Regions from separate parts of the Anaerobacillus sp. 1_MG-2023 genome, predicted to be linked through region 1. Evidence: riboswitches for the same ligand, from Rfam matches in the RefSeq annotation. Region 1 holds a riboswitch; each other region holds the start of a gene.

Region 1 (3,146 bases):
CAAAGTTCGAAAAAGTCCGATTGCCATTTATGGAACTAGTAATAATGATACTCCCTCCATCTTCTTTCATATAAGGGATTGTATGTTTCACCATTAGAAAAGTACTTCTTAAATTTGTTTCAATTGTCTGATCCCACTCATCAACCTTCATTTCTTCAATCGGATTCAGTGTGCCATTAATTCCTGCATTGTTAAACAGAATATCAATGCGTCCCCATTTGTTAACAACTTGCTTCAAACCATATGTAACGCGTTCTTCATCGGCCACATCCACATCAAGGACAAACGCCTCTCCGCCATTTTTTACGATCGACTCCTTCACTTGTTCTGCTCGACTTTCCTTCAAATCAAATAAGCAAACTCGAACGCCTTCGTTTGCAAAGCGTTTAGCTGCGGCTTCTCCAATTCCAGATCCACCACCTGTTATAACGGCTACCTTCTTCATATTTAGCACTCTCCTTTTTTCTGACTATTCCCGTCCACCTATTTTTTAGACAATTTTATATAAAAAAGAGACCCGTTAAGGTCCCTATTGCTGGTTTTCAGTTTCATCATTTGATTTTTGCTCTGTATCGTCCATATCCCCTTCATCCATGTTACCATCTTCATCTTTATCGCCTTCTTCTGAATCATCCTTATTCATTGTATCATCGTCTTCCTGATCAATCGTTCCATCATCTTCGTTAACATTCTCTTCATCTTCTGGTGTATCTTCTTGCATCTCGGGATCTTCTACCGGTCCTTCTTCTTCATTTGCATTCGAACAAGCCGCAATACTCAGGGAAAGTAACATCGTCATCAATAACAACATCCACTTTTTCATAGAAAAACCTCCATCTTTGTAATAGTCCTATTTTGACCATCGCTAGTGGATGTATGTATTTTCCTAACACCAAATTTTAAAAAAGCTATTTATTTACAAAAAAAGTCATATATTTTTGATATTTTTTACAAATTACAACACCTTTCGTAGGTTTAATGACCTATTATGATAGTAGGATTTTCATAAATATATGATGGATCGTACAAAGTATCCTCCAGAAAAGGGCAACCATTTTTGAAAAAAAGTGGGCGCAAAGTAAACAGATCTAAGGAAGCTTCTTCTGAGAAGGCTTCTATGATGGCTGAACTACCTGGAAAGAGTTTAAGGAGGAGTTACATGGGCGTACATACAGAAGAAAATCTTGACGAGGAATGGATTAAACTAATGAAAGAAGCGAAGGAATTGGGCATCAAAATTTCTGAAATCAAAGCGTTTCTCAAAAATGAAGGAGTGTAACCTGAACGAAAGCGGCAGAACGGAGGCCGCTTTCGTTCTATTTACGGAACAATAACATACTGGTATAATTACATACAATCAAAGAAATTTGTCGAAGCATCGGAGGGATACACGTGATAGGTGAAGAAGTAAAGAAGTATCGTTTACGCAAAGGGTTATCTCTTTCAGAATTAGCGGAACGCGCGAATGTGGCCAAGTCATATCTGAGTTCAATTGAACGAAATATACAATCAAATCCCTCTATCCAATTCCTAGATAAAATATCTAATGTTCTTGATGTTTCGGTAGAGGTATTACTTCAAGGAGATGATCCTATTCATCAGAGTGAGTTAGACTCGGAATGGAAAAAGATCGTTAAAGAAGCGATGGAGTCTGGTATAAGCAAGGACCAGTTCAGGGAGTTTCTGGAGTTTAATAAGTGGCGGGCCAAACAGGGGTCTGATCAATAAATTGTTTTTTTAAGAGCCGACATCTTCCAGTAGGCTCTTATCTATTTGGGTAACAGTATATATACCCAATAGCCGTGGATACACAATATGAAAGAATATATTGTTGAAGCCACGATTAATAAAATCCGTATTAAAACGGATTTTAAGTGATGAAATTTTAAAAGTAAGACGATCAGAAAAATAGACAAACCTATTTTATACATTAGGAAAACAAGTGGATCCATTTGAAATAGCGCTCGCATTAGTGGATTCACTTCTCCGATCCATCCATTTTGAATTCCCCAATATGTGATAAATCCATCAAGAGTGTTAATACATGCTAAATAAATAACAAAAAACTTCTCCCACTTTGTCCCTTTATTCATAATGAGATGAAATATTTTGGTTTTGTATAATCTCCCTAAGTTCATCGTACATTTTCTGTTCATCTCGGATTATTCCCTTGATGTCTTGTTCTTTATTTTCAAGTCCGTGGATTTTCTCTAGAATAAAAGATAAATCGCACTTCCCTTTATATTCGTCATTGATGTAAAGTTTGGCGACCTGTTTATCAACCGCAATGATTTTAATCCTTTTCCCTAAAATATACGAGACAAAAGTTCCTTCCCCTAACTTGATCACCATCATTCCTCCTTACTTTTTTGAGGAATTGATTAGAAAATCCTTCACTTCCTCCTTAGATAATCCCATTCTTCTTGCAATTGAAATAAGGGCCACCCATTCCTGATCCAATTTTTCGTCAGTATACGTTTTCATTCCCCATCCCCCTTATATATTTCATCAATAAACGACATTAATAAAGAACGTTTTGTTCTTTATTTAGAATGTACATCTAATATAGTCTTATTTTGGAAGTTTAAAAAGACTGAAAATTCTTTGTATTGAGTTGTTATTAGCATATAATCTGCTATATACTACTAAATACTCTCTCGTTCTTAAATTTTAATTATTTTGTTCAACGAGACTTTTAGAAGACTAATATAAAAACACGACATTTGTTCTGTTTACAGAACAAATTGTTCTTGATAAAATTAAAACAATAAATAATGATAAAGTCGAGGTAAAGGGATGATAGGGGAAAAAATTAAACTTTATCGGAATCGTATGGGACTGTCTTTAACTGAACTCGCTAAACGGGCAGGGGTTGCCAAGTCTTATTTAAGTTCGATTGAACGAAATCAACAGGCTAATCCTTCTATTCAATTTCTTGAAAAAATAGCGACAGAATTAAAGGTTCCTATGGAAGTGTTCATATTAGAAGAAGATCACGAGGAGCCGGCACTCGACACGGAGTGGAAAGAATTAATCGAAGAAGCGATGCGCTCAGGTATTACAAAAAAAGATTTCGCAGACTATTTAGAGTTTAAGAAGTGGCAACTCCATCATGGTAATAATGAATAAATCAACTGTTTACAAAA
Region 2 (3,146 bases), on a different contig from region 1:
ATGGGTTAGTTCCACTAAATATAGAAGAACCTGTTACACATATTAGTTACTACGAAGCTGAAGCATATGCAAGCTTTGTAGGTAAAAGACTTCCTTCTGAGTCCGAATGGGAACTTGCAGTTCGCGATCAGCCGATTGCGGGTAATTTTGTTGAAGATGGCATCTATCATCCCGTGGCATCGATCAAGGAAAATGAAGGTAGAATAAAAAAAGCCTATGGAGATGTGTGGGAATGGACGAAAAGTCCTTATATGCCTTACCCTGGTAATAAACCGCTTGACGGGGCGTTGGGTGAGTATAATGCAAAATTCATGAGCAGTCAGATGATTCTAAGAGGCGGATCATGTGTTACCTCCGTATCTCATATTCGTCCGACTTATCGAAATTTCTTTGGTCCAGATAAACGCTGGCAATTTACCGGCATTCGTCTTGCAGATGATAAGTAATCATTAAAAACTTCGCAATGGATCAGAGCTATCTGAAGAAATCACATAGCCAGAAGAATACTATCCGACTCGAACAGAATCTTAAAGAACTTAAACAGTTAGCAGAGAATTCAGGTTTCACACCAATGAAAACATGGACTGATCAAGAACAGCTGTTCAGGTTGCACTATCTTAGTGTGAATTAACGTAAGCTTTCTTACAGACATTCAATGATTATTTCGATATAATTGTTAATGAAGATATAGGTGAAGGAGAGATAATCATGAAGAAGATTGAAACAGCTGATTCTTATCAGTCATTCATTAACAATAATGACGTATCCATTCTAAAATATGAAGCTAACTGGTGCCCGGATTGCAAGCGCCTTGACTTTTTTATTGATGATATAATGAATGCGCATCATGAAAAGCAATGGGCTCAAATCGATATTGAACAATTCCCTGAAATTACAGAGGAAAATGATGTTATGGGTATCCCGAGCCTTCTTGTCTATAAAGACGGCAAAAAGATTGGTCACTTGCATAGTGCGAATACCAAAAATCCAGATCAGGTGAAAGAATATTTAAGTCAATTCTAAACAAAAGAGAAGGTTGCGAAGGCAACCTTCTTTTATTTTGTTAGAACATATTCGATGGAGCCGTCAATTAATGAATGAACAAATGCAACTGTATATCCAATGCTAAGGTAAGTAGAGAGTGTTTCACTACAATGTGGATGTAATGGTTCTGTTGGGGCATGAATACTTTTATACATGGTTTTTACGGTGCTAGAGATGGGTTCACAACGAAGTAAAACAACATGTTTACCGCTCCAAGCGGTACTAATGTGATTTCTCTGCATATCACTCTTCCTTTGCGAAAAATATATTCAGGGAATACAGTTAGCATATGAGTGAAATCGTAGGATGTTAGAAGTAGAAATGGAAATTTAAAAATATTTTGAATTTTCATCGAATAACTGGTATATTAGTAGCATATAACGTCAAACTTCTCGATAATCACATCGATTCACTAAAAAGTTGTGTATTTTGTAAGTTTATGGTCGGAATGTGTCATTTCTGAATTCTCCAGACAAGGGCAAACCATCCTAAAGGATGGGACGCAAAGACACAGGTCTAATGTTGGTTCTCCAACGATGACGGCTGGTCCTCCTGGAAAACCCATGAAGGAGGAGAAAAGAATGACCATGGCTAAACCTAAGCCTAAGAAGGTACTTGATCAAGAATGGGTTATTCTCATGAGGGCTGCCAGAGAACTTGGATTGAAGAAAGAAGAGGTACAAGCATTCTTAAAACAACACAAAAACCGACATCTATGAATATACATAAATGCATGACGACCTATAAGGTCGTTTTTTTTGTGATAAGCTTTGATGAAAGCAAATACGGTGTGAAATGAATATTCCTTGACTTTAGGGCAATATTTTTTGTATCATATGTCATATCAATTGCATACATAAACCATACTAACTATGAAGGATAAATAGTAGTCAGAGTAACCTTGTTTTTAGCGATTCGGGGACGGTGGAAGCCCGAACGAGGTCTGATGAAACGGCAGTCTGGAGTTACGTTACTTAAAGTGGATGCCTTATTTGCATCAACTAGGGTGGAACCGCGGGTGCATAAGCTCTCGTCCCTGGACATTTTTTGTCCATGGATTGGGAGCTTTTTATATTGATTGAGAAAAAAGGAGAGAATGACATGACAATTTCAATGGATCAGATCGTTTCAGTATCGAAGCACAGAGGATTTATTTTCCCTGGTTCTGATATTTACGGTGGACTAGCAAATACATGGGATTATGGACCACTTGGTGTAGAACTTAAGAAAAATATTAAAGATGCATGGTGGAAGAAGTTTGTTCAAGAATCACCTTATAATAGTGGTCTAGATGCCGCCATTCTAATGAATCCAAAAACGTGGGAAGCTTCAGGACATTTAGGTAATTTCAATGATCCTTTAATTGATTGCAAAAGCTGTAAAACACGTCACCGTGCAGATAAATTAATTGAGGACGCTCTTTCAACTGAAGAAGAGGACATGATTGCAGACGGCCTTTCATTTGAAGAAATGGAGCGTTTGATGAAAGAAAATCATATTACTTGCCCGGAGTGTGGCAGTGAAGATTTCACAGAAATCCGTCAATTTGATCTTATGTTTAAAACCCATCAAGGTGTAACAAAATCGAGCACGAGTGAAATTTACCTTCGCCCAGAAACGGCGCAGGGAATCTTCGTAAACTTTAAAAATGTTCAACGCTCTATGCGTAAGAAAGTGCCTTTTGGTATTGCACAAGTTGGAAAAAGCTTCCGGAATGAAATTACACCTGGAAACTTTACATTCCGTACTCGTGAATTTGAACAAATGGAGCTTGAATTCTTCTGTAAGCCAGGTAACGAACTAGAGTGGCATGAGTATTGGAAAGAGTACTGCAAAAACTGGCTTCTAAATCTTGGTGTAAAAGAAGATAGCATCCGACTGCGTGAGCATGCGGAAGATGAACTGTCGCATTATAGTAATGCAACAACTGATATCGAGTACAAGTTCCCATTTGGTTGGGGCGAACTTTGGGGTGTTGCTTCTCGAACAGATTACGACTTAAAGCAGCATATGGAACATTCCAATGAAGATTTCACTTATCACGATCAACAAACAGGTGAGAAGTATGTACCTTATTGCATTGAGCCTTCACTTGGTGCTGA
Region 3 (3,146 bases), on a different contig from region 1:
TGAAACAGCAAATATCCAATAACCTTTCACTTCTCACTACCGCAAAAAAGTTAAGCGCATTTAAGCTTAACCTTTTTGCGGTTTTATTTAATTTGATAAGTAACGTCCATTATCTTCAGCGAAGCCCTTAACAAATGTTCCAGCTTAAACTAGGTAAGAAAAATCTCTCCACTCTTTAACATTTTTTCATCATTTTATTCTTCAACTAAGACTTTTCGTTCTTTAAAAAACATAAGCGTTCGCTTTTGACGAACGCTGTCGGAATTTAAAATATTTATATCGAAATATCTACATAAAATATGGTATTTTATTAATTTATATGCAATTCTATTATTAAGAACTTACCAGCTATTATAACCATTCCTCGTATGGAAATGAACAAAACCATTAGATTCAGCATAAGAAATGCTATTCCATTTCTGCTCTGTTGAAACCGTAAGAACTGCTAAGTCTGTTTCTTGCTGAATTTCTTTTAAATCAGCCATACGATCTTTTGACCATTCGTCCTTCGATACGGTTGAATAATTGAAGTTCTCCCACATAATCGCATCAACGTAAGAACTTGTGTAATCTTTTAACGTTTGAAAGCCCCAATTTTGTATGAGAGAAAGTGAAGGATGTTGTTGCTTGATTTGTTGTAAGAAGGCTACCATTCCTTCTTGTTGAGCTTGAAGGACAGTTGGGTTCTCCCAATGTTCATTATCAATATTACCGACTGTATCAAGGAAAACACCATCAAGTCCCTTTTCAGCGATTTGCGCTGTCACTTCTGATAGAAGAACGTCACGATAGTGAACAGAAGTGATATCGGTGAGATAGGAATCCCATTCGGTGTAGTGAACTCTTTCTCCGTTACGGTGAAAGAAATCAGCTTCATTTAATTGATTGATAAGTGCTGTATTCCAATTATCAGCTTCCATCGTATTAATATAGCCATAAACTTTTGTACCAGAACTTTTAATTTCTGAAATTTGTTGTTTACTATAGTAAACAGGTTCTATGATCATTACGTCGTATTGCTTCATTTTTGTAATTAATCGTGGCGTAGGAGCATCATAATAAACTTTGTAAGAAGTGACGTCAGATAGTGGATGACTGGCGGCGTGAGAGGTCAGAGGAGAAATCATGATAAATGTAAACAGAATAGCACATGACATTGCAACAATTTGCTTTGTTGAGATAACACCCATTGGTTGGCCTCCTGATTAATCAGAGAGCGGCTCTGGCATTGTAGACTGGCGATCGGTATTCACAAAATAGAATCGACGACCCATGTCTTTGCGCCCTTATTTTTCAATAAGTTTGCCCTTCTCCATATTTAGTTTTCAAAAATAGTATATCAGAAATTGGAATTAATTCCACAATATTTTTTGCATAAAAGTATTTAATTTTCTTAGATGAGGATGATTGTATGATTTACACACAGAAAAACACGCTAAGGAAACTGGTTGAGGTCATTATTGTTATTGCACTTATCGGTATTAGTGACCAACTCTTTCAGCTTCACTTAACTACCTGGGAGCTTGATCCATTATTTTTCTTTGTTCTTCTTTTCTCTTTAAGGTATGGATTAACAATGGGGTTGCTTAGCTTCTTTCTAGCCCTTATTTATCATATGATGGCCATCGGCTTTAACGGAGGAGATATATACCTGCTTTTCTATGATACGAGTGAAGCCTCATGGATTTTATTCACCTTATTATTAGCCATCATTTGTGGCTTATACAGTACATCCTTCCAGGAACGATATGAAAGCCTTCATTATCGTCACGATGAGTTAAAAGATGAGAATGAACAATTAACTGAAGCTATTAAACTACTAGAACATTCTCAGAAAACGATGCAAGAAAAAATGCTGGAATCTGAACATAGTCTGACACGTATCTATCAAGTGGGGAAGGCACTTGATCAATCATCACCTGAACTAATTCGAAATGAAGCCATTACGATTATCTCGAATCTCTTTAAAGCGAAAGAATTAGCGATCTATCATTTGGATTCTTCTAAAAGAACTTTACGCCTTCACATTCGAAAGGGCGACTCCAACCATCTTCCGCAAACGGTTTTTATTGAAGAAGATTCGGCGGTTTACAAACGCCTCTTCCGTAATAAAACGATCACACTTCGAACGATAGAAGATGAGAACAATTCCCCAGTTCTAGTTGGACCAATTATTTATGATAACCAGATCAAAGAAGTACTCGTTATCTATCAAGTTGATTTTGCTAAACTAACAACTTATGAAATTCAAATCATGTCGCTTGTCCTTGATTGGATGTCATCAAGGATTGAAAAAGCAACTGAGCTTGAACTGAAAGAAGAGAAAGTAAAGATGTTCCAGGGAACAAATATTTATTTCAAAGAAGCCTTTGATCATAAGGTGCAAATACAGAAGAAACGAAACGAGGAATTTGATCAATCCTATAGTGTTATTCACGTTCACTTTGCTAAATTCGATCGTATTACACCTGTTGAAGCTGAGATCATTCTTAGGTCTTATCTTCGAGAAATTGACATTATGGGATATGATCCATCAGAAAACATTTTCTCTTTCTTATTACCTGGAACAGCTCCGGAAAATGCAGAAATTGTCAAACACCGAATCAAGAAAGCCTTAACCGAAAAGGGTGGCATGCATGTTGGATAATTTATTCTATCCTCTTATCCTTCTTTATATTATCCATGCGATATTCATGTTCATCTTATCCTTTCTGTTAAAACGGGTTGTGGATCAAAACCATCATGGTGTAATTACATGGATTGCTATCGTTTCTTGCTTTTTACCTCTGATTGGTGAGCTTTTCGGAGTCATTTCGTGGCTCTTAGCGAAACGCTGGGTGTCAGATAAAATGCTCGTTGACTACGGAGAATATGTGTCATTCGATGTTTTAAACCTGGAATCGCTTCGTCATGAAGCAGCAACTAGCCTTGACTTAGTCCCGTTAACGGAAGCACTTAACGATCATGAACATACTACTAGAAAAGATTTAATAGTCCGTCTCATTAATTCAAACATTACGAATCAAGGAAAATATTTAAACCTTGGCTTAAATAATAGCGATTCTGAAACCGTTCATTACGCGGCGGCCACGATGAACATTCTTCTTGATCGGTATGAGAAAGAACTCCAGAAAGCGAAAGATCTT

What was found. A riboswitch is a leader RNA that binds a small molecule or an ion and turns the genes downstream of it on or off. The one in region 1 is predicted to bind cyclic di-GMP.
Region 2: it holds a riboswitch for cyclic di-GMP, as region 1 does, so the genes downstream of both, Q4550_RS08270 (anti-repressor SinI family protein) here and Q4550_RS20560 (anti-repressor SinI family protein) in region 1, are expected to answer to the same signal.
Region 3: it holds a riboswitch for cyclic di-GMP, as region 1 does, so the genes downstream of both, Q4550_RS00330 (glycoside hydrolase family 191 protein) here and Q4550_RS20560 (anti-repressor SinI family protein) in region 1, are expected to answer to the same signal.

Annotation. Positions count from the first base shown of each region.
Region 1 covers NZ_JAUORD010000016.1:60,807-63,952, forward strand. The annotation lists gene Q4550_RS20550 (SDR family oxidoreductase) at 1-445, opposite strand, end outside; gene Q4550_RS20555 (DNA primase) at 530-823, opposite strand; cyclic di-GMP riboswitch class I at 1,037-1,137, shown strand; gene Q4550_RS20560 (anti-repressor SinI family protein) at 1,160-1,279, shown strand; gene Q4550_RS20565 (helix-turn-helix domain-containing protein) at 1,393-1,728, shown strand; gene Q4550_RS24645 (DUF5658 family protein) at 1,770-2,156, opposite strand; gene Q4550_RS20570 (hypothetical protein) at 2,086-2,349, opposite strand; gene Q4550_RS20575 (anti-repressor SinI family protein) at 2,362-2,484, opposite strand; gene Q4550_RS20580 (helix-turn-helix domain-containing protein) at 2,797-3,129, shown strand.
Region 2 covers NZ_JAUORD010000003.1:368,133-371,278, forward strand. The annotation lists gene egtB (ergothioneine biosynthesis protein EgtB) at 1-446, shown strand, start outside; gene Q4550_RS08260 (thioredoxin family protein) at 709-1,023, shown strand; gene Q4550_RS08265 (hypothetical protein) at 1,056-1,286, opposite strand; cyclic di-GMP riboswitch class I at 1,512-1,600, shown strand; gene Q4550_RS08270 (anti-repressor SinI family protein) at 1,626-1,763, shown strand; gene Q4550_RS08275 (glycine--tRNA ligase) at 2,146-3,146, shown strand, end outside.
Region 3 covers NZ_JAUORD010000001.1:62,158-65,303, forward strand. The annotation lists gene Q4550_RS00325 (hypothetical protein) at 1-22, shown strand, start outside; gene Q4550_RS00330 (glycoside hydrolase family 191 protein) at 342-1,190, opposite strand; cyclic di-GMP riboswitch class I at 1,227-1,317, opposite strand; gene Q4550_RS00335 (GAF domain-containing protein) at 1,412-2,647, shown strand; gene Q4550_RS00340 (hypothetical protein) at 2,637-3,146, shown strand, end outside.